DNA from 3 places in the Heyndrickxia sp. FSL W8-0496 genome. Region 2 is predicted to be linked to each of the others. Evidence: riboswitches for the same ligand, from Rfam matches in the RefSeq annotation. Region 2 holds a riboswitch; each other region holds the start of a gene.
What was found. Region 2 has a riboswitch for thiamine pyrophosphate ahead of tenA (thiaminase II). Riboswitches for the same ligand answer to the same signal wherever they lie in the genome.
Positions count from the first base shown of each region.

Region 1: another riboswitch for thiamine pyrophosphate. It lies ahead of thiW (energy coupling factor transporter S component ThiW); the one in region 2 lies ahead of tenA (thiaminase II).
Region 3: another riboswitch for thiamine pyrophosphate. It lies ahead of NST63_RS05505 (ABC transporter substrate-binding protein); the one in region 2 lies ahead of tenA (thiaminase II).

Region 1 is NZ_JBBOXX010000001.1:2,718,886-2,727,143, reverse strand. Features, by position in the region: gene NST63_RS13740 (DUF1646 family protein) at 1-983, shown strand, start outside; gene NST63_RS13735 (DNA-3-methyladenine glycosylase family protein) at 1,105-1,749, opposite strand; TPP riboswitch at 2,264-2,366, shown strand; TPP riboswitch at 2,441-2,547, shown strand; gene thiW (energy coupling factor transporter S component ThiW) at 2,722-3,243, shown strand; gene thiD (bifunctional hydroxymethylpyrimidine kinase/phosphomethylpyrimidine kinase) at 3,212-4,048, shown strand; gene thiM (hydroxyethylthiazole kinase) at 4,041-4,844, shown strand; gene thiE (thiamine phosphate synthase) at 4,834-5,448, shown strand; gene tenA (thiaminase II) at 5,471-6,178, shown strand; gene NST63_RS13705 (hypothetical protein) at 6,280-7,128, opposite strand; gene queC (7-cyano-7-deazaguanine synthase QueC) at 7,419-8,093, shown strand; gene NST63_RS13695 (RNHCP domain-containing protein) at 8,163-8,258, opposite strand, start outside.
Region 2 is NZ_JBBOXX010000001.1:2,950,566-2,958,823, reverse strand. Features, by position in the region: gene NST63_RS14995 (VOC family protein) at 1-183, shown strand, start outside; gene NST63_RS14990 (ABC transporter permease) at 348-1,382, shown strand; gene NST63_RS14985 (ABC transporter ATP-binding protein) at 1,384-2,067, shown strand; partial or broken gene NST63_RS14980 (MFS transporter) at 2,128-3,299, opposite strand; gene NST63_RS14975 (LLM class flavin-dependent oxidoreductase) at 3,480-4,493, opposite strand; gene NST63_RS14970 (tetratricopeptide repeat protein) at 4,581-5,963, opposite strand; TPP riboswitch at 6,176-6,284, shown strand; gene tenA (thiaminase II) at 6,363-7,022, shown strand; gene NST63_RS14960 (Nif3-like dinuclear metal center hexameric protein) at 7,085-7,852, shown strand; gene NST63_RS14955 (MFS transporter) at 7,898-8,258, opposite strand, start outside.
Region 3 is NZ_JBBOXX010000001.1:1,075,785-1,084,042, reverse strand. Features, by position in the region: gene NST63_RS05520 (energy-coupling factor transporter transmembrane component T family protein) at 1-374, shown strand, start outside; gene NST63_RS05515 (energy-coupling factor ABC transporter ATP-binding protein) at 371-1,231, shown strand; gene NST63_RS05510 (energy-coupling factor ABC transporter ATP-binding protein) at 1,228-2,064, shown strand; TPP riboswitch at 2,121-2,230, shown strand; gene NST63_RS05505 (ABC transporter substrate-binding protein) at 2,346-3,338, shown strand; gene NST63_RS05500 (thiamine-binding protein) at 3,356-3,646, shown strand; gene NST63_RS05495 (ABC transporter permease) at 3,646-4,419, shown strand; gene NST63_RS05490 (ABC transporter ATP-binding protein) at 4,412-5,152, shown strand; gene NST63_RS05485 (TatD family hydrolase) at 5,145-5,921, shown strand; gene NST63_RS05480 (6-phospho-beta-glucosidase) at 6,063-7,394, opposite strand; gene NST63_RS05475 (PTS lactose/cellobiose transporter subunit IIA) at 7,420-7,752, opposite strand; gene NST63_RS05470 (hypothetical protein) at 7,826-8,062, opposite strand; gene NST63_RS05465 (PTS sugar transporter subunit IIC) at 8,074-8,258, opposite strand, start outside.

The DNA.
Region 1 (8,258 bases), 230 kb from region 2:
TAAGCCAAGTTTACTCATGGTCACTTGTTAAGGAAGCAATCATCCATCCGATTAATATTACTCTTGCAGTACTCATAGCCGGATTAGTTTTTCGCTGGTTCCAACGACCGATTGAGAAAGGAATCCTGTGGATTAGCTCAGTAATGCCATATCGCTTATTTATTGCCCTTTTTGTCATCGTTCTTGGAATTGTATCAAGTATTATTACAGCCATTGTAGCTGCTATCATCCTAGTTGCGGTCATTAGTGTATTACGACTGGACCGAAAATCCGAGATTCGTCTCGTTGTGTTAGCATGTTTTGCAATCGGTATGGGGGCAGTGTTAACTCCGATTGGTGAACCACTTTCTACAATTGTTGTAAGTAAATTGGATGAAGATTTCTTTTATCTACTTAAATTAGTTGGAACTTCTGTTATTCCAGCAGTGATTGTTTTTGGAATTATCGCCGCTTTTGCAGTGAAACCGGGTGGTAGATTAAATGAACCTGCCTGGAAATCTGAAATAGCTGCTGCAAGTGAACTAGCAGGATCTAAAGAGAATGAAACGGGTAGCGCAAAAGCAGATACAGGCACACAGACTGAGTCCTATGCGGAGATTATTATTCGCAGTTTAAAGATTTATTTATTTGTAATGGCTTTAACATTTCTTGGTGCTGGTTTTGAACCATTTATTGAAGCGTACTTACTTGATTTAAGTCCTTTAATTATGTATTGGATTAATATGCTCTCTGCTGTTTTAGATAATGCGACACTAGCTGCTGCGGAAATAAGTCCTGCGATGAATGATACTACGATCAAAGATATCTTAATGGGTCTCCTCATTAGTGGGGGGATGCTTATTCCTGGAAATATACCCAACATTATAGCTGCTGGTAAACTGAAAATTACAAGTGGAGAATATGCACGATTTGCTTTTCCAATTGGTTTAGCAGCAATGGTTCTTTACTTTGTTATAATTTTGATAACTGATATTTTGTTCTAAAATGTTTAACTGAAAATAGAAATAGGGTTGTCTGGTAGCAATATCTTTTCATCAGACAACCCTTTTTTATAATCAGTAAAAAGTGAGATCCATTGAAAATAATTATAAATAAATCGTAGATTTAATTAGATCTCAAGTATTCCTCAAATGAAGGATAGGAAACGACATATTCTTGGTTAACCACCTCCCATAAGTATAGCGAGGCAATCGATTGATAAGGTGCCCATGCTTTTCCTTTTTCTTCTAAAAGTTTTTTACCATCTGATTCTTTTGAAACTGAATAAAGCCATTTGACACCACGTTGGAGACCAATATCTAGTAGGGATAATACATCGAGTCTACCTAGTGAGAAGATGAGAAACATTTCCGCTGTCCAACGACCAATTCCTTTGACTTGTGTTAATTGTTGTATTACCGTTTCATTCCCCATGTATGAAAATTGTTCAAATAGTAGCTCCTTTTTAGTAATTTTTTCGGATAAATCTCGTATATACGAAATCTTTCGGTAGGATATACCTATCTCTCTTAACTGCTCATCTGATAATGCTAAAATAGTCTCCGGTGAGAGATTGGAATTCGTCAATTTTTTTAGCCGCTCATTTAAAACGGAAGCAACCTTTGCAGATAATTGCTGTCCGACTATTGATCGTAATAATGCTTGATAGGGATCATCACTTATTTTTATATTGAGCGGACCAATAAGTTTCATTAGTTGTTGTAAGATAGGATCGGCAGTTCCTAATTTTTGTAATATTATTTGGTTCAATCGAATCACTTCCCTAAATTTTTGATTAACTAGATATGAACTTCATCATTTTAGAATAATATTAACATTATTCAGTTATTTTTAAATCATATAAAAATATTTTTAGATGTAATTTAAGCTAAATTTATTATCAATAGGGGTGGAAAGGAGTTTGGTTACAACTAAAAAAAGAATAAGAGGCATTTTTTATACTCATTTACACATACCTCTAATGGGGCAAGGCATTCGTTCTAAATGTAAACAAAGTGATTGAGGATACAGAAGGACTGCTGTGCACTCTATAATAGAATTAAAAAATTATGGAAGGAAAAAATTATTTCATTACTGTTGAAAAAGCTAATATTCATGACAATGAATGAGATAGAAGGTTTGAATGAAGAGTAAAACAGAGAAAATGAAAATACGTAAAAAGATTGATACATTAGTCATGGATGTATAGTCTATTATTTTAACTTTCTAATGAAAATGATTGATTTTTATCCAGAATATGCTAAGATGGGTTTAATTAAATGAAATTGATCACTAGGGGAGTCTTTTAAGAAGACTGAGACAGAGGTTCTGGACCCTTTGAACTTGATCCAGTTGATGCTGGCGTAAGGAAGTGGCTGTATTTTTCGGTGCGATGAACCGTGAAAATCAGTCCGTCCTTATATCTAGGGCGGTTTTTTTATGCCTTATAACAATAAAATATAGATTCTGCTAGGGGAGCCGAGTTTGGCTGAGAGAGATCAAAGAAGATTGATACCCTTTAAACCTGATCCGGGTGATGCCGGCGTAGGGAAGCGGTCCAAACCTATTTTTTAGGTTGTCTTTTTATGGGATATAACCGCTTTCTTTTTAGGAAAGTGGTTTTTCTGTTGTGGAGAAAAAAGAATTTATCTTCGTTTTCAAAATTACAACGTTCTTGATTTGCCAGCTCTTATCGAAATTAAACAAATTTCGAAAGTTCTTAAGGGAAAGGGGGGTGATTCAATGTCTAAAACTAGAAAACTAACATTGACTTCAATAATTATTGCGATTACTACACTAACAAGTAATATCGTGTTTATTCCAGTAGGGTTTGCGAAAATTTTTCCTGTACAACATATGGCTAATGTTTTGACTGCTGTATTGCTTGGTCCGGTTTATTCCGTAGCACAGTCATTCATCGTTTCATTACTTCGAAATATGAATGGAACTGGTTCTATTTTTGCTTTCCCAGGGAGTATGATTGGTGCTTTTTTAGCAAGCTTTCTATTTTTAAAAACCAAAAAGCTTATATGGGCATTTATTGGAGAGGTAACTGGAACAGGGATTCTTGGTGCGCTCGCTGCCTATCCGATTGCAACTCTGCTTTTAGGGAATAAAGTTGCCTTATTCGGGTTTGTACCGTCTTTCATAATCAGTTCCTTAGGCGGTGCAATTATTGGCATGGTTTTTATCAAAATATTATTCAAAAACAAAATAATAGGGGGAATCATCTATGAAAACAGCTCTTACAATCGCAGGCTCTGATTCAGGTGGAGGAGCAGGAGTACAAGCCGATTTGAAAGCATTCTCTGCATTAGGTGTGTATGGAATGTCTGTTATTACAGCTGTTACAGCGCAAAATACTGTTGAGGTACGATCGGTTCAGATGCTGGATATTTCGATCATTCGTGATCAAATTGCAGCAATATTTGAGGATTTACCGGTGGATGCTGTGAAAATTGGCATGCTTGGATCAGCGGAAATTGTAAAAAATGTGGCTGAAGAACTCAACAAGTATAAACCAAAACAGATAATTCTAGACCCTGTAATGGTTTCAAAGGGAGGACATCATCTTTTATTGACGGATGCCATACAATCCTTAAAGGAAAAATTGCTTCCAGTGGTAACACTTGTAACTCCTAATATTCCAGAAGCGGAATGTTTAACTAATACTAAGATTGAAAATATTGAGGATATGTATCAAGCATGTAGAAATTTAAAAGAGCTTGGGGCAAAATCTGTCCTCCTAAAAGGAGGACATCTTGAAGGAGATCCGAATGATTTATTTTTCGATGGCATGCAATTCACATGGTTAAAAGGGAAACGAATTCATACGAAGAATGTTCATGGGACCGGCTGTACTTTATCCTCCGCAATTACAGCGTATATAGCAAAAGGATACTCTTTGCAGGAGGCTGTTAAAGCAGGTAAATCCTATATTACAAAAGCAATTCAATATAGCATTAATATTGGATCTGGTCATGGTCCTACCCATCATTTTTTTGATATTTATGAGAAAGCTGGATTAGTAGAAAAAGAGAGGAAAATAAGGGGGAGTTATAGTGAATAATATCAAAGAATTATTTAATAGAGTAAAAGAGTCGAAGCCACTTATTCATCATATTACGAATACAGTAACCATCAATGATTGTGCCAATGTGACACTTGCAATTGGGGGATCACCTGTAATGGCAACAGAAACGAATGAGATGGAAGAGATGATCCAGTTAGCAGATGCACTAGTGATAAACTTTGGAACCATTCATGAGCAGGTTTTTGAATCTATGATTCGTGCTGGCCGTGCTGCAAATCGTAAAGGGATACCTGTAATATTTGATCCTGTTGGTGTAGGTGCAACTTCTTTTCGAACAAGTAAATCACAGATTCTATTAGATCAGGTCAAAATGGATATCATACGTGGGAATGTAAGTGAGCTTCATGCGTTAATTGGTGGAAGTAGTCAAACGAAAGGAGTAGATGCAGGTGAAGTTTCAGTTTCTCCGATAGAAATAGCGAATCGTGCAGCGGAAAAATATAAGTGTTCAATTGGGATAAGTGGCAAGGAAGATGTCATTTCAGATGGAAAACGAACATTCATCCTGCAAAATGGTGATGAAATATTAACAAAAATAACAGGTACTGGCTGTATGTCAGGTTCCATCATTGCAAGTTTTGCTGCAGTAAGTGAAGACCCTTTAAATGCTACGATGGTTGGAATGTCTGTCATGTCAATAGCGGGTCAAAGGGCAAAACAACATCTGAAACTGAATGAAGGTCTAGGAACATTTAAAGCAAAACTTATAGACGAAATTGATCTGATGAATGCTGAAACATTTAATCTTGAGGTGAGAATACATGAATATTGATTATCAACTGTATCTTGTTACAGATGAACAAACGTCCGAAGAGGAATTGCTTCCTATTGTTGAAAAAGCGGTGCTAGGTGGAGTCACTGCTGTGCAACTTCGAGAAAAACACTCAGAAGGAAAAATCTTTTTTGAAAAGGCAATAAAACTTAAACAACTTCTAGCAAAATTTGATGTTCCATTAATCATTAACGATCGTGTGGACATCGCATTGGCAGTCAATGCAGAAGGAATACATATTGGACAAAAAGATCTCCCCTTAGTGGAAGTGAAAAAAATAATACCCAACTCAATGATTGTCGGTGTTTCTGTTCAAACTGAGGAACAAGCATTGGTTGCACAAAAGGAAGGGGCTGATTATATCGGTGTTGGTACTGTTTTTCCGACAACTACAAAACCTGATGCGATCACTATGTCTTTTGCGACTTTAAGAAAGATTGTTCAAGCTATTCATATTCCTGCAGTTGCGATTGGAGGGATATCATTAGAAAATGTTCATCAGTTATCAAATGTAGGAGTATCTGGTATTTCCGTAGTTTCGGCGATTATGAAAGCGGATGATCCAAAATCTGCTGCACAAATGTTACGGAATAGTTTCAAATAATCATATGAAAAGAGGGGGAAAAATGGAAAGAATTCAAACAGAACGATTTACAGACAGACTTTATAAAAAGGTTGAACCTATTTGGCACCAAAATTTTCACCATTCATTTGTGCAAGGAATTGGTCGAGGGACACTCGAAAAAGAATTATTTTCTTTCTATCTGAAACAGGATTATGTTTATTTAATTGAGTATTCCAAGCTTTTTGCTATAGGGGCACAAAAGGCAACTAGTATTGAGATTATGAAACAATTTTCTGTCTTACTGCATGAAACTCTTCATTTTGAAATGGATGTTCACCGTTCATATGCTAAATCATTTGGGATAAGTGAGGAAGAGTTGGAACAATCAGAACCAACTCCAATTAATTTAGCGTATACCAATTATATGTTAAATGTGGCCCATAACGGTACTTTAGCAGAATTGGTTTCATGCCTTCTTCCTTGTGCATGGGACTATTGGGAGATTGGAAAGAAATTATATAGTAATTACCATAATGAATTGGAAACAAATCCTTATAAAAATTGGATTAAGGCTTATTCATCTGATGAATTTGGAGCCCTAGCAAAGTGGTTAATTCAACTCATGGATGAATTAACCTTTGAAAAACCCGAAAGAGAATTAACAATTTTAGAAAATCATTTTCAAACGACCTCTCGTTTTGAATTTTTATTTTGGGAAATGCTTCTAAATCAAGAAGAATGGCCGTTGCAGGTGCAGAATATGGTATAAGTTTTGAAGGTTTTTAACAATTTAATTGGAAAATCTCATTTTTACTAGTTCTGGGACAGTTTATAAAGCTGTCCCATTACTATTTTTTAAAGCTGAATTGCTTACATAACATTTTCTAAAAGCCACTTTTCTGTTTGACCTTCAATGTCAGTGTGAGTCCAAGCTATTATTGCATTTTTCTCTCCAAACTGATTGATTTGATGTTGAAAAAACATATCCGAAATAAAATACCCCAGTCTGTTATAACCAAAGGTACGCCCACCATTAATAGAAAACCATTCTCGAAATATTTGTTCGGGTGAATGGATAGCATAGTCATGTGCAAAAGCCATTTTAATTTCATGTTTATGTGCTTTTGCATATGTTAACCAATCATTCCCCTCATCGTTAAATGAGAAATACATGGAAGGATCCAAGTTTTTTGCGGTTTTACGGGAAAAATGAATAGCTGCTCCTTCTTGGTGAAGCCATATAAGTGGATTATTCCAATTTAACTTTGACCATTCCATTCCTGACATGTCTGAAAGGATATTATGTGCAACATGACCAAATTCGTGTGCAACAATTGTTCTTAAATGATCTGGTGAAGGGGATAATCTTTCTAATGCAAAGGATATGTTAGGAATAATTTGTCTGTGTGTATATGCATTTGATCCAAACCCCCCAACTATTAAGTTTACTTCAATTGGAAAAGTAAGTTGATACATATTGGAATACTTTTCATTGATTTCTTTGATAATAGGTTTTATGTTTTGGTGAACTTGGTTAATTCTTGAAAAAAACTGAGGGTATTTTTTTATTGATTGAGAATGTCGTTCATCGGTATCCTTACAATGATAGGCTAAATATTCTTGGAAAATGTCAGGATATTCATTGTAGTAGCTTCTTAAGAAACGAATTGAAGGGTGATAATTATTCATAAAAAAAGGTATCGTGTCAATTATTTTCAAGGGAATCCCTCCTAAAGTACTCAACTCTACTATAAATTTATATTAACATAGTTTACCAATGGAAAGGTTATAGTCTCTTTTGCTTTAGTATGAAAAATGCTAGAATTAAGTTAATCAATTCATACAAGTTTAGTAAAATCCGTGGAGGCGGTAGAGGTTCTAGCTACCCTCTTAAAAAAACTAATGAACAGTACATTAATTAGTACTGTTTTTTTCTCTAAAAGGGTAAACAAAACATCGCTGTATCTAAAGAGGCAACTAAACCAGTATATTATTGCGAAATCAATTTTATAAAGGGAGTAGTTAAATTGAAAAAAGAGAAAGCAATTGTTGTGTTTAGTGGTGGCCAAGATAGTACAACATGTCTATTTTGGGCATTGAAACGTTTTGAAGAAGTAATTGCAGTGACTTTCGATTATAATCAACGACATAAAACGGAAATAGATTGTGCAATAAATATCACCCAGGAGTTAGGAATTGTACACCATATTATAGATATGCAACTATTAAATCAACTAGCTCCGAATGCTTTAACAAGAGTTGACATTGATGTAACGGATGGGGAAGAGGGGGAGCTTCCATCTACATTTGTACCGGGTCGAAATTTATTATTTTTATCCTTCGCTGGTGTTGTAGCCAGTCAGGTAGGTGCAAAACACATTATAACAGGTGTCTGTGAAACAGATTTCAGTGGTTATCCTGATTGTAAGGATATATTTATCAAATCTTTAAATGTGACCTTAAATCTAGCCATGGATAAACAGTTTATTATCCATACACCTCTAATGTGGATAAACAAAGCAGAAACATGGAAGTTAGCGGATGAACTTGGTGCATTAGATTTTGTCCGTACAAAAACATTAACTTGCTATAATGGAATAATTGCAGAAGGGTGTGGAGAATGTCCCGCTTGTAAACTACGAAAAAGGGGATATGATGATTATATAAAAATAAAAGTAAGATAATTAAAGAAAGCACAAGAAACTTCTAACAAGATTGTTTCTTGTGCTCTTGAATACTTTTGAACATAAATTCTATTGTATTGCTTTCAAAAAGTGAATTAGTTGGTCCTCTTGTTCTGTATTAATAGCCACTTTGTTTTTACCAACCTTGCCACATTTTATACACTT
Region 2 (8,258 bases):
AAAGCAAATTGTATCTCATTAGAGCTCGAAGGATGTAATCTCGTATTTGCATCGCCCTATGGTCAGGGGGAGATATCAAGGATATTAGAACATAATGGGGAAGGACCATGTCTTCTAAAGATTGCAAATAATAATATTGTCCTGGAAAGGGAGATGTTTGGAGGATATTATCAATTTGTATAATACATACATTAATCTAATTATTTAGGATAAATAAGTGCTATCTACTAAGGAGTCTGACCCCTTAATAGATAGCACTTATTTTTTTAAATGTAATTTCCTGTTCATCTTCTGTTCATATACCAATCATAAACTTAAAGCGTTAAGAAGAGATTGGAGGAATTAAGTTGAACATAGCTTGGAAAGAAATAAGGAAAAATAAAGTAAGGTTTATGATCTTAGGTTCTATCATCTTTCTTGTTAGTTTATTGACATTTATTATATCTGGTTTAGCAAATGGATTATCACAAGACAATGCATCATTGATAAACAATTTACCAAATGGACAATTCTATATGACGAAGGATGCCGAAGGAAGCTATAATCTTTCCCGAATAGACCAAAGTATCCAACATCGTGTATTAAGTGAACAAAAAAATGCAGTAGCTTTTTCAATGCAAATGGGATTTATAAAAGATGCTGCTAATAAACAACGAAGTGTCACATTTTTCACTTCGACCCATTCAAATATATTCGAAAATGTAAAAAAAGGGGAGATAGTACTGGATTCCTCATTGAAGAATGAAGGGATTAGAATTGGTGATACATTAACAAACAATCAATTTAGGAGGAAGTTTATTGTAAAAGCATTTGTTAATCAAAAGAAATTTAGTCATGCACCGGTTGCTTTTATAAATATGGATGATTATAAGGAGATCTTTGGGGCAAAGGATATGCAATTGCTATATATCCCCGGAGCAGATTCAGATCAAAAGTTCGCTGGCTTACAAACATTATCGAAGAAACGGTTTCTTAACACAATTCCGAGTTATAAAGCAGAGCAAATGTCTTTAAATATGATTGTATTGTTTTTAGTTGTAATAAGTGGAATGCTGTTTGCTATTTTTTTCTACATGATGAATGTTCAAAAAATTGGATTATACGGTATTTTAAAAGCAATTGGACTAAAAACGAGTACCCTATTCAAAATGATGTGGACACAAATGATTATTATAACATTCATTGCACTTGCTTTATCAGCTGTATTAAGCCAAGTTTTTAATTTGATTGCACCTGAAGGAATGCCTTTTCATTTAACACCGGAAACAACCATACTATTATCTTTAGTTTTTATCGTTATCGGATTTTTAGGAGCTACTCTATCTGGTTTTCAAATAAAAAAGGTTGAACCAATGCAAGCCATTCAACAAGGAGAGATGTAGGATGTCGATATTTACTTTAAAGAACGTTAGAAAAACATTTTATAATGGTGAGATAAAGGAAGAAATTTTAAAAGGTATTGATCTTACTCTGAAAGAAGGGGAAATCACTGCTTTAGTAGGTCCCTCAGGCAGCGGTAAAAGCACACTCCTTACAATTGCAGCAGGACTTCAACCAGCTACAGATGGAAAAGTAATGCTTGGTATGAAAAACATGATCAGTATGAACTCAGAACAAATTCGGAAAATCCGAGCAAATAAATTTGGATTCGTCTTTCAATTTGCTCATCTTGTTCCTTTTCTTACGGTTGAAGAACAATTGCTCCTTATGTTGGATGTTTCTGAATCAAAATTAAAAAAGCATGAACAAAAAATAGAAATAAACAAGATGCTCAAAATGGTGGAAATGGATCACCGAAGAGATGCTTATCCGTCTTCATTATCTGGCGGGGAAAAACAACGAGTTGCAATTGCACGGGGAATCATCCATAAACCTAAAATACTTTTTGCGGATGAACCAACCGCAAGCCTCGATTCAAAAAGATCTAAAGATGTCATGTCATTAATTCGTCATTTGGCAAGAACATTAAATATTGCTACTTTACTAGTGACTCATGACGAAGAAATGCTCACTTATGCTGATCGAATTGTTAAAATGAGCGATGGGAAAATAATAGGAGCTGTATAATAAATTTATAAATAAAAAAAGGGGTTGTCTTTAAAGTTGAGTAGACAACCCATTCCTCATTCAATAAGATATAGTCCGGTGCTGTTTTTCTTTTATACGATATACTTGATAAAGCATCAATGCAAGTATGGAAAGTATTGCCCCAGAAATATACGGGAGACCCGCTGTTATCGAAAATAACCATCCTCCTAGTGGCGGACCGATAATTCTTCCGAAGGAATCGAAGGATGAAAGCAATCCTGTAGCACTTCCATGACCGGCAGTTGATTTTTTCGTTAAAAGAGCTGATACACAAGGTCGAATGACGCCATTTCCTAATCCAAAAATGGTTAAAAAGATTGCTGCAGTTGTAAAACTATTTACTAGTAGTATTAAAACAAAGCCGATGGTTGATACAATGATTCCTCCTTGGACACTGTGCCCTCTCCATATTTTTTTGAAAATCTACCAACTAATCCCCCTTGAACAAGGGCACTACCGAACCCCATAATCATAAAAATATAGCCTAGGTCTATTGTATCTAATCCCGCCTTTTTGGCTGCAAAATAGGCAAATGAAGCCTCTAATCCAGACAATGACAATGAAATAAACCATTGTAAAATATATAAGATAGATAATGAACCATTAAAGGAGCTCCATATTGATGATTTTTTATCTGCGTGCTGTCCTCTTTTTTCTTTTGAGAGAGATTCCTTTAAGACGAATAGAACAAGAAGAAAGGTAATAAATGAAGAGGCAGCTGCAAGATAAAAGGGCATATTTAGACTAGTCTTAGAAAATAACCCTCCAATAGCTGGTCCGAAAATAAATCCTAAACCAGTAGCTGCACCAATAATTCCCATTCCTTTGCCGCGATCTTCCTCAGAAGTAATATCTGCCACATAAGCCATTGTTGTTGGCATATTTGCTGAAGATAATAATCCTCCAATGATTCTAGCGATAAATAGCATCCAGAGTTGACTGGAAATAGCCATTAAAATAAATGACACAGAAAGACCTAATATCCCAATCATCATAACTGGCTTACGTCCAATTTTATCAGAAACACGGCCCCAAATAGGTGCGGAAATAAGTTGCATAAAAGAATAGACAGCCATCAATAATCCTAGCTCGGTCGGATTTGCCCCCATTTCCTTTGCAAAAAATGGCATAACCGGAATAATAATTCCAAATCCCACCATTACGAGAAACATAATTAAAAATAAAATAGGTAGTACCTTTTTAGACTCCATAATGAACAATCCTTTACAATTTTTCTATTGATTAACTATTTGTATCTATGTAAATAATTATGCTTAGTTTATCATAAAGTAATTGATTATCCGAATGATGATCCATCTATTCACAATTATGTAACACTAAATGAAAAAAAACAGGCACCTTTCATTCTAAGGTACCTGTAAATTAATTCTTTATATATCCTTCATAACTTCTGAAACAATTTCATATGAACGAAGTCGTGCATCGTGATCGTATATTTGTGCATTAATGATGATTTCATTTGCTTGTGTATCATTTAAGAAATGCTGCAGCTTTTCCTTTACAATTTTTCTATCTCCTATAATGGAAGCCCCGATTCGTTGCTGTAGTAGAGCTTTTTCATAATCGCTGCATAGTTCGCTAAAATTATCAACAGGCGGCAAAAGGGGCATTGGATTGTTGCGAATTAAGTTTAAAAATTGTTGCTGCATCGAGGTTGCTAGTAATTCAGCTTCTTTTACTGAATCAGCAGCAATAACATTTACACCAACCATCGCATAAGGCTCCTGTAATACTTCTGAAGCTTGGAAACTACGTCGATATAAATCCAATGCAGGTAAAGTATTCTCTGGAGAAAAATGACTTGCAAATGAAAACGGTAGTCCTAGATGGCCAGCCAATTGTGCACTAAAACCGCTAGATCCTAGTAACCAAATCGGAATATTTAATCCTTCTCCAGGTATTGCCCGAACAGGCATTTTGCCAGTTGGTTTAAAGTAGGCACGTAATTCAGCTACTTGCTGCGGAAAATCTTCCGCATCTATTCGCCCGTCCCTTCTTAAAGCGTGAGCAGTTAACTGGTCAGTACCAGGAGCTCTGCCTAATCCTAAATCGATCCTACCTGGAAAAAGGGATTCTAATGTCCCGAATTGCTCAGCAATTACTAATGGTGCATGATTGGGAAGCATGATCCCTCCTGAACCTACACGAATATGTTTAGTTCCTGCCGCTACATGTCCTATAACAAGAGAAGTAGCGGAGCTTGCTATCCCAGGCATATTATGATGCTCTGCCAACCAGTAACGAGTAAACCCCCATTTCTCTGCATGTTTTGCTAAATCTAATGTATTTATCAATGACTGCGAAGCAGTACTTCCTTGGACAATTGGAGAAAGGTCAAGCACAGAATAACGAATTTCATTTATTTTTTTTGAATGATTAACCATAGATTCATCTTCTTTCTTTTTTCGGTAAATACGTAATTTCATTCTAACAGTCAATCAGCATGTTACAAAATGAAATGCATTTTTTCTCTAAGCTCTTTTTTGCATATCTATATATAATTGTGTGTAGGCTTGATGCTCTTGATTCATTCCAATTTCGTTATATAGCTTTGCTAGCCATTTAACAGGTTTCGGATCATAAGCTTTTAGTTCCATTTCCCAGCTAAAACAATCAATTGCTTGATCATATTGTCCAAATTCATAAAATAATTGGCCGAGTAATAATTGTTGATCAGGATCGTTTGAAAGCTTCTGCATTTGCTCGATTTTTTTCAAGATGGGTATTGCAGGAATACAGCCTTTTAGTGGTTCAAGGTATTCAATAATGGAATCAAGATTCTGTTCTTTTAGAAGTAAAGTAATGGATTGGTGAAGAAAAATTTTAGCTTTTTCAGGATTTATATGAAACAGTGGTGCTAGGATTGAATCTATTTGTTCGGATTGAAAATACCTAGGATTTAGATTCACTTCATTTAGTATCTCTTCAAAAGCTTGGGCTTGTGAGGTAGTTAGGGAAAGTTTGCTGCGAATTAATAGTTGAATCAGCTTCTCTGCATCTTTATTTTCTATATATAAATCTAATAGATCATTAATTAATTCTGGAATGTGCTGCTCTTTTTGGATTAAATCCTCTAATACGGAGATTACATCTTCTTTCGGTAAATGTATCTGAATGAATTGGAGAAGGGATGGATAATTTTCCACATTAATAGTTTGTAGATAAAATCCGATTAAGTCCATCCATCTAGATTGATGTTTTAATAATTGCTCTAGCCTTTGATATTCCTGTTTATTTTCTTTCAATTGAAAAAGTCGATTTTCCATGTAGAGTGGATCTTTATCGATTAATACATCTGCTAATTGATCATATAGCTTGCTATATTTGATAAAATTTAAGTCACTTGCAATACCTTTTACCCAGCTCTCATTTGGGCAAAAATCCATCAGGATGCGAAGAATACGATAACTTGAAAACATTTTGCCATTGCGACGGTAATCATAAAAGATCGTTTGTATGTAGGAAAAAATGGTCTTCTTCGAAATAAATGATTCAAAAAAGGTTGTAAGAAAGGCAACTTCTTGTGGAGTAAAAAGATTTTCGGCTTTTTTAATTAGTTGTTGAAAGGAATACTTCTTAAATGGATGTTCTAGTGTGATGGAAGAAAAGACTAGTGGGTGATTAGGTGGTAAGATTAGACCTTTAGTTAATGCTTCACTAATAAAAGATTTTCGTTTGAGTTTGGAGGGTTTAACGTAAGTTATATAGTGATTTTTATAGAAGAAAAGATAGTAAACATGTTTTTCGTTATCCATGGCTTCAATGATTTTACTTTGTAAATATATAGCCATCTGTGTGATACGAAGTTCAATAATTTGGTTTTTCTTTGATATCTGAATAGTTTGTTGGCTCATAGGAATCCTCCTCATTTTATGTCCGGTATCATTATATCATAAAAATTAAGAAGAATAATATGTTGGAAAGAGAAGATTGGAGCTGAGTAGGATGTTTGGGCGATTATCTACAAGTAAACTCTATAATTTTCCATTGAAATTATATTATAGGTAGGGAAAATCCCTTGAATAATATTTTTTGTATGTTAGGATGATTATGACAATAAGATAATAATGACCACTAGGGGAGCCTTTATTAAGGGCTGAGATTAAAGTTCAACTTTAAGACCCTTTGAACCTGATCTAGTTGATACTAGCGGAGGGAAGTGGAGCAGAATGATATATTTCCATCTTTATTCTGTTTTCTAACCACTTCCCAGTATGATAGTGGTTTTTTATTTTTGGAAAGGATGAGGGAGTATGTCGTTTGCAAAGGAATGCCGAAAGGAAGCGAAAAAATGGTGGGATGCAAGTCTTCAACATCCATTTGTACAAGGAATAGGTAATGGCAAATTAGAAATAGAAAAATTCCGTTTTTATGTTTTACAGGATTCCTATTACTTATCTAATTTTGCTAGAGTTCAATCATATGGTGCAGCTGTATCAAGGGATTTATATACAACAAATCGGATGGCTAATCATGCACAAGGTACATACGAAGCTGAAATGTCTTTACATCGTAAATTTTCTGCTCTACTCGAAATATCAGAGGAAGAAAGAAAAGCCTTTAAACCCGCACCAACAGCATATGCTTATACCTCTCATATGTATCGAGCTGTTCAAAGCGGGAAATTGGGTTATATAATCGCAGCTATTTTACCTTGTTATTGGTTGTACTTAGATATAGGAAGTTATTTGAAGGATTGTCAACCAGATGAAATGATTTACCAAGAATGGATAGCCGCTTATAACGGTGATTGGTTCAGGGAGCTTGTAACCGAGCAAATACAACGAATAGATGAACTCGCTGAAGCATCTTCAGAAGAAGAACAATCCGAAATGAAAGAATTCTTTTGGAGGAGTGCGTATTATGAATATTGCTTTTGGGAAATGGCTTATACAATGGAGACTTGGAAGTAAAGGGACGGTTCTAGTGCTTCTTCGAAGCACTAGAACCGTCCCCGTTGAGGGGGATAGAACTAATGAAATTAGAACAATTTCAAATGCAGATTAAGGATTTATTTGGTGAGGAATTAGTAAAACATGAAGATGATGAGTATGGATTTACTTCTATTTCCAAAACATCATTTTCAAAAATTGGTTACGCAACAAATTTAACTTTAGAAACGATCCAAGAAGCTGCACTGAATCATGTTGATTTAATGATTACTCATCATGATGCATGGGACTTTTTGTATGGTATGAAAGATCAGTGTATGAAGAAGCTTGAAGAAAATAATATTACTCATTTCTTTATTCATGCACCACTTGACTACATTGAGTTTGGGACATGTACATCGTTAATGAATATTCTTGAGGTAGATGTGATTAAACAGTACTCTCACTATGAAAATGGAAATGAGTTCCCTTCTATAGGATTATTTAATCATCCTATTTCATTTACAAACCTTGTTAAACTGATGTCTGAAAAATTAAACGAACCAGTGAGTGCATGGAAAAATAATGATCAAATGATTAAAACAATTGCTGTTTTAACAGGTGCTGGTGATTCTACAAAAGTAATAAAACGTGCCTTAGATGCGGGATGCGATACATACATCACTGGAGAAGCAACACTATATGCAATCCAATATGCCAAGTTTGCCAGGATCAATCTAATCGCAGGAAGTCATACATTTACCGAAATCTTTGGAATCGAAAGCTTAGCGAAAAAATTAAAAGTCCTAAATCCCCAAATTGAAATTATTCGATTGGAAGAGGAACATTTTGAAGCAAAGGGACGGTTCTAATGCTTCTTCGAAGCACTAGAACCGTCCCCATGTTTTCCGATGTTTTCAAGAAACAGTTGATGTTTCTCTAGTGATTGCCGGTCTAGTTAAAGAAAAGATTGCACATAGTAAGGCGATAATGACAACAGCACTTCCAACCCAGGCTGTACTTGTTACCGATCCGGTTTTGTTTAATACAATTCCTCCTATTGCAGATCCAAGTGAAATGCCAATCTGTAAGGCTGAGTTATTAAAGCTTTGCTGTATATCGGAGGTTTCCGGGTCGGTTTGTATCAAATAGCTTTGCTGAGGTGGTGACAGACTCCAACTTAATGCTCCCCATATCATCATTATAGGAATGAATAAAACAAGAGAAAAAGTTGTAAAAGGTAATAAGCATAGTACAATGGCAAATGTGCTAATGACT
Region 3 (8,258 bases), 1.9 Mb from region 2:
AATTAATTGATTCTTTAGTAAAAAAAGGCATGTCGCGGAAGATCGGTTATGTATTCTTGTCTGTCTTACAAATTATTCCTCAAATGCGTGCGACAATGGGGAAGATCATCGATGCACAAAGATCTCGGGGGATGGAAACAGAAGGACATATATTGGTTCGTTTAAAGTCCTTTTTTCCTTTAATTGGTCCTGTCGTTCTTAATTCACTTAATGATACAAAGGAGCGTGCAATTGCCCTTGAAGTCCGTGGATTTAATGCAAAAGGGAAAAAAACTCATTTTAAAAAAGCGAGGAAATACCCCTATAGTAAAAGCTTGAAATTCACCTTATTTTTGGCCTTTATCCTAATCATTGTTGGGAGGTTAACCATATGAATAAAATACGTGTAAACGACTTGAAATATCGATATCCTCACTCAGAGAAGCTTGCACTTAATGACATTTCATTCGAAATCAAGCAAGGGGAATTCATAGGGATCGTTGGAAAAAATTCTTCCGGAAAATCCACCCTTTGCTATGCGCTAACAGGACTCGTCCCACACTTTTTTAAAGGGGCCTATGGTGGACAGGTTTTCATTGATGATTTAGAAGTCATGAATACTGAAATCTGTGATCTTTCATTGAAGGTTGGACTCGTTTTTGAAAATCCATTTTCTCAAATTACTGGTTCAAAATTTACGGTAATTGATGAAATCGCCTTCGGGCTGGAAAACATGGGAATAGAGCGCGAAGAAATGAAGACTCGCATTGAGGCGAGCTTAAAATTATTAGATATTGAACATATAAAAGAAAAAAATCCCTTCAGCCTTTCCGGAGGTCAAATGCAGCGTGTAGCGATTGCAAGTGTACTCGCAATGCGACCAGATATATTAATATTAGATGAACCAACTTCCCAGCTGGATCCCCAAGGTTCGGATGAAGTCTTTAAGGTAGTTGAAAGCTTAACTAAAGAAGGAATGACAGTCATTATGGCTGAACATAAGATGGAGAAGCTCGCTCAGTATTCGGACAAAATCCTCCTATTACACGAGGGAAAGCTCATTGATTTTGACACCCCGAAAAAGATATTTTCCAAAAAAGATATATTGGATTACGGGGTTTCTCCTCCTATTTTCACAAAAATTGCTCGGGCTTTAAATATTTTTAATAAAGAGGATAGTTTACTTCCTGTGACATTAAATGAGATCTTAACAATCGGTCATATCCATAGTGAACGGGGTGAAAAAAAATGATGCGAATAATTATTAAAGATCTTCATTTCTCCTATTCACTTGAATCTCCTATTTTTCATGGGATAAATCTCGAGATTTCAAATCAAAGCACAGCTCTGATAGGTCAAAATGGAGCAGGGAAAACCACTCTTGTAAAATTATTAAAAGGATTATTGACTCCAAGTTCAGGTGAAATTTTAATTAATGGCATCAATACGAAAGAGCAGACTGCTGCAAAATTAGCAAAAACAATTGGGTTAGTCTTTCAAAATCCTAATGATCAAATTTTTAAAAATCGAGTAATGGATGAAGTGATGTTTGGGCCATTAAATATAGGACAATCAGTTAAAGAAGCAAAACAAAATGCAACAGAAGCACTTGAAATGGTTGGACTCAATGAACATGCAGAACGAAATCCTTATGACTTGAGCCTTTCACAACGAAAATTGGTAACGATTGCCTCTGTCCTTGCAATGCGAACAGATATCATAATTTTTGATGAACCGACTATGGGACAGGATCATGATGGAAAGGAAAAGCTTAAAAGAATTATACGACATCTAATTCATGAGGGAAAACTTGTCTTATGCATTTTGCATGACATGGATTTTGTAGCAGAAGTATTTGAACGGACAATTATTTTTAACCAAGGAAAAATCCTTTTAGACGGCGATACACGAACCGTTTTTTCCAACGAAGAAATACTAAATATAGCTTATCTAGAACAACCCTATATTACCCAATTAGGTAAACAGCTTGGCTTTACTGAAACATTCTTAAATGAAGATGAACTTATCGCACAGTGTAAGGCACGATACAATAATATTTCTATTGAATCGCTTTTTCACTTGTAAAAAATAAAAAGGTATGGCATAGTAACGTTGAAAGATTGAAAATTGAATATCTACTATTTAAGTTGTAGGGGGACCAGTGTTGCTGGTTGAGATTGTATCCGTAAGATACTGACTCTTTGAACCTGATCTGGTTGAGACCAGCGGAGGGAACATATTGAATATATTTATTTTGTATGTTTATATGTGCCCTAGGTTAAAAACCTAGGGCTTTTTATTTGAAAGACTAGTCTCTCAGCTACCATCCTTTACAGCTTAGTACAATCTAACAAGGAGGAACTCAATTGAAAAAGTGGTTAATGATTATTGTTAGCTCATTGCTTTTATTAACAACAGCTTGCAGTAATAACAATGATTCAGCAAACAGTAAGAAAAAAGGATTAAAGCATGTGACTGTAGTTTTAGATTGGACACCAAATACCAATCATACAGGATTATATGTGGCAAAGGAAAAAGGATATTTTAAGGATGAAGGCTTAGATGTTGATATTATTCAGCCTGGAGAAGCTGGTGCTGATCAGCTTGTTGCTGCTGGAAAGGCACAATTCGGAATAAGTGCACAAGAAAGTATTACAGAAGCACGAATACAAGGTGTACCGATTGTTTCAATTGCTGCCATCATTCAACATAATACATCTGGTTTTGCTTCTCCAAAGGAAAAAAATATTACTTCACCAAAGGATTTCGAAAATAAAACATATGGTGGCTGGGGTGCACCCGTTGAAAAAGCAGTCCTTGATTCTTTAATGAAAAAAGAGCATGCAGATGTAGAAAAAACGAAGATCATTAATATGGGTGAAACGGACTTTTTTACCGCTGTAAAAAGAGATATTGATTTTGCCTGGATATATTATGGATGGACTGGGGTCGAAGCGGAACTTCGCGGCGAGAAAATCAATATGGTCTATTTAACCGATTACTCTAACAAACTAGATTACTATACACCTGTATTAACGACGAATGAGAAAATGATAGAAAAAGATCCAGAAACGATTAAACATTTTCTTGCTGCGACTTCCAAAGGATATACATATGCCATTGATCATCCAGACGATGCAGCAGATCTATTAATAAAAGCCGTTCCTGATTTAGATTCAAAACTTGTGAAAGCTAGTCAAAAATGGTTATCACCAAAATATCAAGATGATGCCGCGCGTTGGGGCGAGCAAAAACAAGAGATTTGGGAAAACTATGCTAGCTGGATGTATGACAATCATCTATTAGATAAAAAACTAGATAGCAAGAAAGCATTTACAAATCAATATTTACCAAAATAATAGAGGAGTGATTAAGAATGGCAAATGCATTATTAAGTATTCAAATAATCCCAAAGACAAAAAACGGTGAAAATGTGATACCTTACGTAGACGAAGCGATTTCAATTATTGACCGTTCAGGAGTGAAATATCAAGTAAATCCATTGGAGACGACAATGGAAGGAGATTTGACTGAGCTATTTGCGATCGTTGAAAAAATGAATCAACGAATGATCGAGCTTGGCAGTCCAAATGTCATTTCACAAATTAAGGTTCTTTATCAACCAAATGGGGCTTCAATGGATCAATTAACGGAGAAATATCGCTAATGAAGGCGTTACTTCAGAAAGGATGGCGGCCAATTTTGGTCATCATCCTTTTATTCATCATCTGGGAATCAATTACAAAAATATTTGCTATACCAGAATGGCTTCTTCCATCTCCAACACAAATTTTACATGAAGGGGTAACTGGTTGGGATGGGTATTCTCATCATTTACTATCAACCATTCAATTAGCCATTTTAGGTTTTATTATCGGTAGCAGTGTTGGCATTCTTATTGCCATTGGCTTGCATCTTGTTTCATTTTTTAAAGAGGCTTTTTATCCGTTATTAATTATTTCGCAAAATATTCCGATCATCGTCTTAGCACCTTTACTAGTCATTTGGTTTGGCTTTGGGATGCTACCCAAAATCATTGTTATTACACTTGTTTGCTTTTTCCCAATAGCGGTTGCTGCGCTAGATGGCTTTAGGCAAACAAGTCAGGAGTTAAAGCATTACATGCAAATGGCAGGTGCATCAAAGAGGCAATTATTCTGGAAAGTAGAGTGGCCACATGCACTGCCATCCATTTTTTCAGGATTGAAGATTTCTGCAACCTATAGTGTCATGGGTGCTGTTATTTCTGAGTGGCTTGGAGCTAATAAAGGAATTGGTGTTTACATGACCTTGGCTTCATCTTCGTTTCGTACGGATCGTGTGTTTGTAGCAATTTTCATTATTATCTTTCTCGCACTACTATTTTTTGCCTTCATCGTTCTTATCGAAAAAAAAGTGGTTAAATGGCAGCCAAAGGAAGAGGGAAACCATCATGAGTAAATTAGACATACAAAATCTAGCAAAATCATTTGGTGATCTTCAAATAATAAAAGATCTTTCTTTTTCAATCAATGAAGGCGAATTTGTTTCTATTTTAGGACCATCTGGAAGTGGCAAAAGTACTCTTTTCCAAATGATCGGGGGCATTAGCTTACCTGATTCTGGTTCTATTTTAATAGAAGGCCAACAGGTGAATGGGAAACGTGGGGTCATCAGCTATACCCCTCAAACCCCTTCCCTCTTACCGTGGAGAACAATTTTGCAAAATGTTTTACTAGGGCAAGAAATAGCAGGAAAAATCAATAAAGAAAAAGCATTAGAAATGATTGAACGTGCAGGCTTAAAAGGATACGAACATGTCTATCCGCATGAATTATCAGGAGGGATGAAACAACGTGTTTCCTTTATTCGCAGTATGCTTAGTCCTCAATCCATCATCTGTTTAGACGAGCCATTTTCCGCTTTAGATGAATTTACCCGACTCGAAATGCAAAAATGGCTGCTATCGATTTGGTCTGAGTATAAACGCTCCATACTATTTGTCACACACAGTATTGAAGAGGCAATCTTTCTATCTGACCGAATTATTGTTCTTTCCAGCAAACCAGCTACGGTGCAGAAGGAATTCATTGTCCCTTTTAAGCGTCCTAGACTAGAAGATTTGCTATTAACAGAGGAATTTTTACAATGGAAAAAAATGATCTATCAGGAATTGAGGGGTTCTCATGAATAAGCCAATCATAGATGCCCATATCCACTTGGATATGTATGAGGATACAGATGGTATGCGGATAGTAAAGGAACTGGAAAAGTATGGAGTAGAATCACTTATTTCTGTTTCACAGCATTTATCTTCTGCTCATAAAAATTTAACATTGGCACAATGGGATGGGAGGATAAAACCCGCCTTCGGTTTTCATCCCGAGCAGGCTATACCAAAGGATAGTGAAATTGCTGATCTCCAACATTTCATTGATAAACATTTCAATGAAATGATTGCTGTTGGTGAAGTTGGCTTGCCATATTATTTAAGACAAGAGCAAAAGAATATTCCACTTGAACCGTATCTTGAAATATTGCAGTTATTTATTCAGCAAGCCGTTGCTTTGGATAAACCTATTGTTCTACATGCTGTCTATGATGATGCGCCACTCGTTTGCGAATTACTCGAAAAATATTCATATAATAAAGCCCATTTTCATTGGTTCAAAGGTGATCAAAAAACAACTGAACGGATGATAAGCAATGGTTACTTTATTTCGATCACACCCGATATTCTTTATGAAGGAGAAATTCAGCAGCTAGCAAAACAGTATCCATTGTCACAACTAATGGTAGAAACAGATGGACCATGGCCATTTGAAGGACCGTTCAAGGAACAAATCACTCATCCAAAAATGATTCATGAATCGATTCGGAAAATCGCAGAATTAAAACAGATGGACGTTGAAGAAGTTTATCTTGTTTTGTATGAAAACACGAAACGGTTCTACTCCTTATAGGAGATGGAGGATAACGGCGAATTATTCGATTTATCTGCGGGTTTTATAATATATCTGCGAATTACTCGATTTATCCGCGATTATTTGTATTTATCCGCGAAAATCCAGATATATCCGCGAATCCCCAGAAAGCAGCCTTGTTTAAGAAGGCTGCTTTTCATGTAAAAATTGCGGTAGGTGCTCTTTATGCGCTTCCAGCATTTCATCCAAAATTTGTTTTGCCACTGTATCAGATGGTACGAGTGGATTAATTGTCATTGCCAATAATGCCGTCTCATAATTACCTGTTACTGCTGCTTCTGCCGCTACTCGTTCAAATGATTTTATTTGTTGGACTAATCCCCTTACCGCTACAGGTAAATCTCCTACGGAGATCGGTTTAGGGCCATCCTTTGTAATAATACAATTGACTTCTACTGCTGAGTCATTGGGAATACTAGCGATTGCACCATTATTTCTCGTATTAACTGGCTGAATGTCACGTTTATCATTATATATCGAGTTGATTAGACTGCAGGCAGCATCACTATAATAGGCACCCCCACGTTTTTCTAATTGAGGTGGCTTTATGTTCAAATCCGGACTCTTATATAATTCAAATAACTCTTTCTCTAGCTTTTGAACGACCTCTGCGCGTGTTCCTTGTTTTTCTGCTGATTCAAGCTCTTCAGCTAGCATTTCACTCGTTTTATAATAATATCGGTGATAGCCACATGGAATTACACCAAGACCTCGTATAAAGTCAGGTTCCCAAGTAAGTCCGGCAATATTTTTCATAGTCATTTCATTCTTTGGATCTGCCATGCTTTCAATGACCTTATCAAGAATGCTTTCCCCATCTAAGTAAACATTCAAGCCGAATACCATATGATTAAGACCCGCAAAATCTACATGGACTCGATTAGGTTCCACCTTTAATGCTTTGGCAATTCCCATGCGCATTCCAATCGGAACATTACATAATCCAACCACTTTTTTAATATTGCTATAACGTAATACTGCCTCAGTCACCATCCCTGCTGGATTAGTAAAATTCACTAGCCAAGCATTAGGGCATAATTCCTCTATGTCCTTGCAAATTTCCAAAATAACAGGTATTGTGCGCAAACCTTTAAATAATCCACCTGGCCCATTCGTTTCTTGACCGATCACATGATATTTTAAAGGGATTCGCTCATCTTTCGCACGAGCATCCAATGAGCCCACTCTAAATTGTGTCGTAACAAAGTCCGCATCCAATAACGCTTCTCTTCGGTCTATTGTGAGATGGACCTCTATGGGTACCCCTGCCTTTTCGATCATCCGCTTTGCTAGCTGGCCAATAATCTCTAATTTTTCTTTTCCTTCTTCAATATCTACGAGCCAAAGTTCTTTAACGGGAAGCTCATGATAGCGATTAATAAATCCTTCAATTAGTTCTGGGGTATAACTGGAACCTCCGCCTATCGTAACAATTTTTATTCCGTCTTTCATGGTATCCTCCTCAACTTTTAACGTTTCATTTTGAATAAGTGCCCTTTAATGTGTTTATCTCTTGATACATCCGAATCATTTCTTGAACTAAATCACTCATTATTTCCGCACTCATCATCTGATCTTCAGCATGCATGATTAATAAGGAAAACGGCAGCTGAGTGCCTGACGCTTCTTTTTGAATTAATTGTTGATGGGAATGATGTCCTTCGGTTAAAAACTTTCTAGATTCTATTAATTTATTTTCTGCTGCCTTATATTCCCCTTCTCGTGCAGCATATAGGGCCTCCATAACCAAACTTTTCGCTGTTCCCACATTGCTTATAATATGAAAAGCAGCAAGCTCCATTCCTTCCATATACGATCACCCTTTATCAAGCTAATATATTTAGGTGATGGCCTAAGCACATCACCTACTCTTTATTAGTGATTTATTCCACTATTTGAACAGTAAAGTGCAATGCCGAACCAATAGGTGAGTGTTTAAATGTATTTTTAATATGCTTGATCATTTCCTCTTGTGGTAAATCTGATACAACATCCAGTACAGCTCTAATTCTTTCAACAGATTTTAGAGATGTTTTTATCTTTTCATCCTTATAATCTTTAAAAAAATCCTGAACAAATTTAATTTGACCGGCCATTATTTGTACGACATAATGATTCATTTTCTCATTCCCTACGCTAATTTTTCTGAATTGGATTGTTCATTACTGCTATTGCTCTTCTCCAATGCTCGATTTGCTGCAATAACAAACGGTAGATATACAAGGGTGGATACGGCTAAACATATGATACCAACAAGTAATGCCACATAGTTTCCACCAGTACCAAGGAAAGCAATGAGTGGCCCTGGTGTTGTCC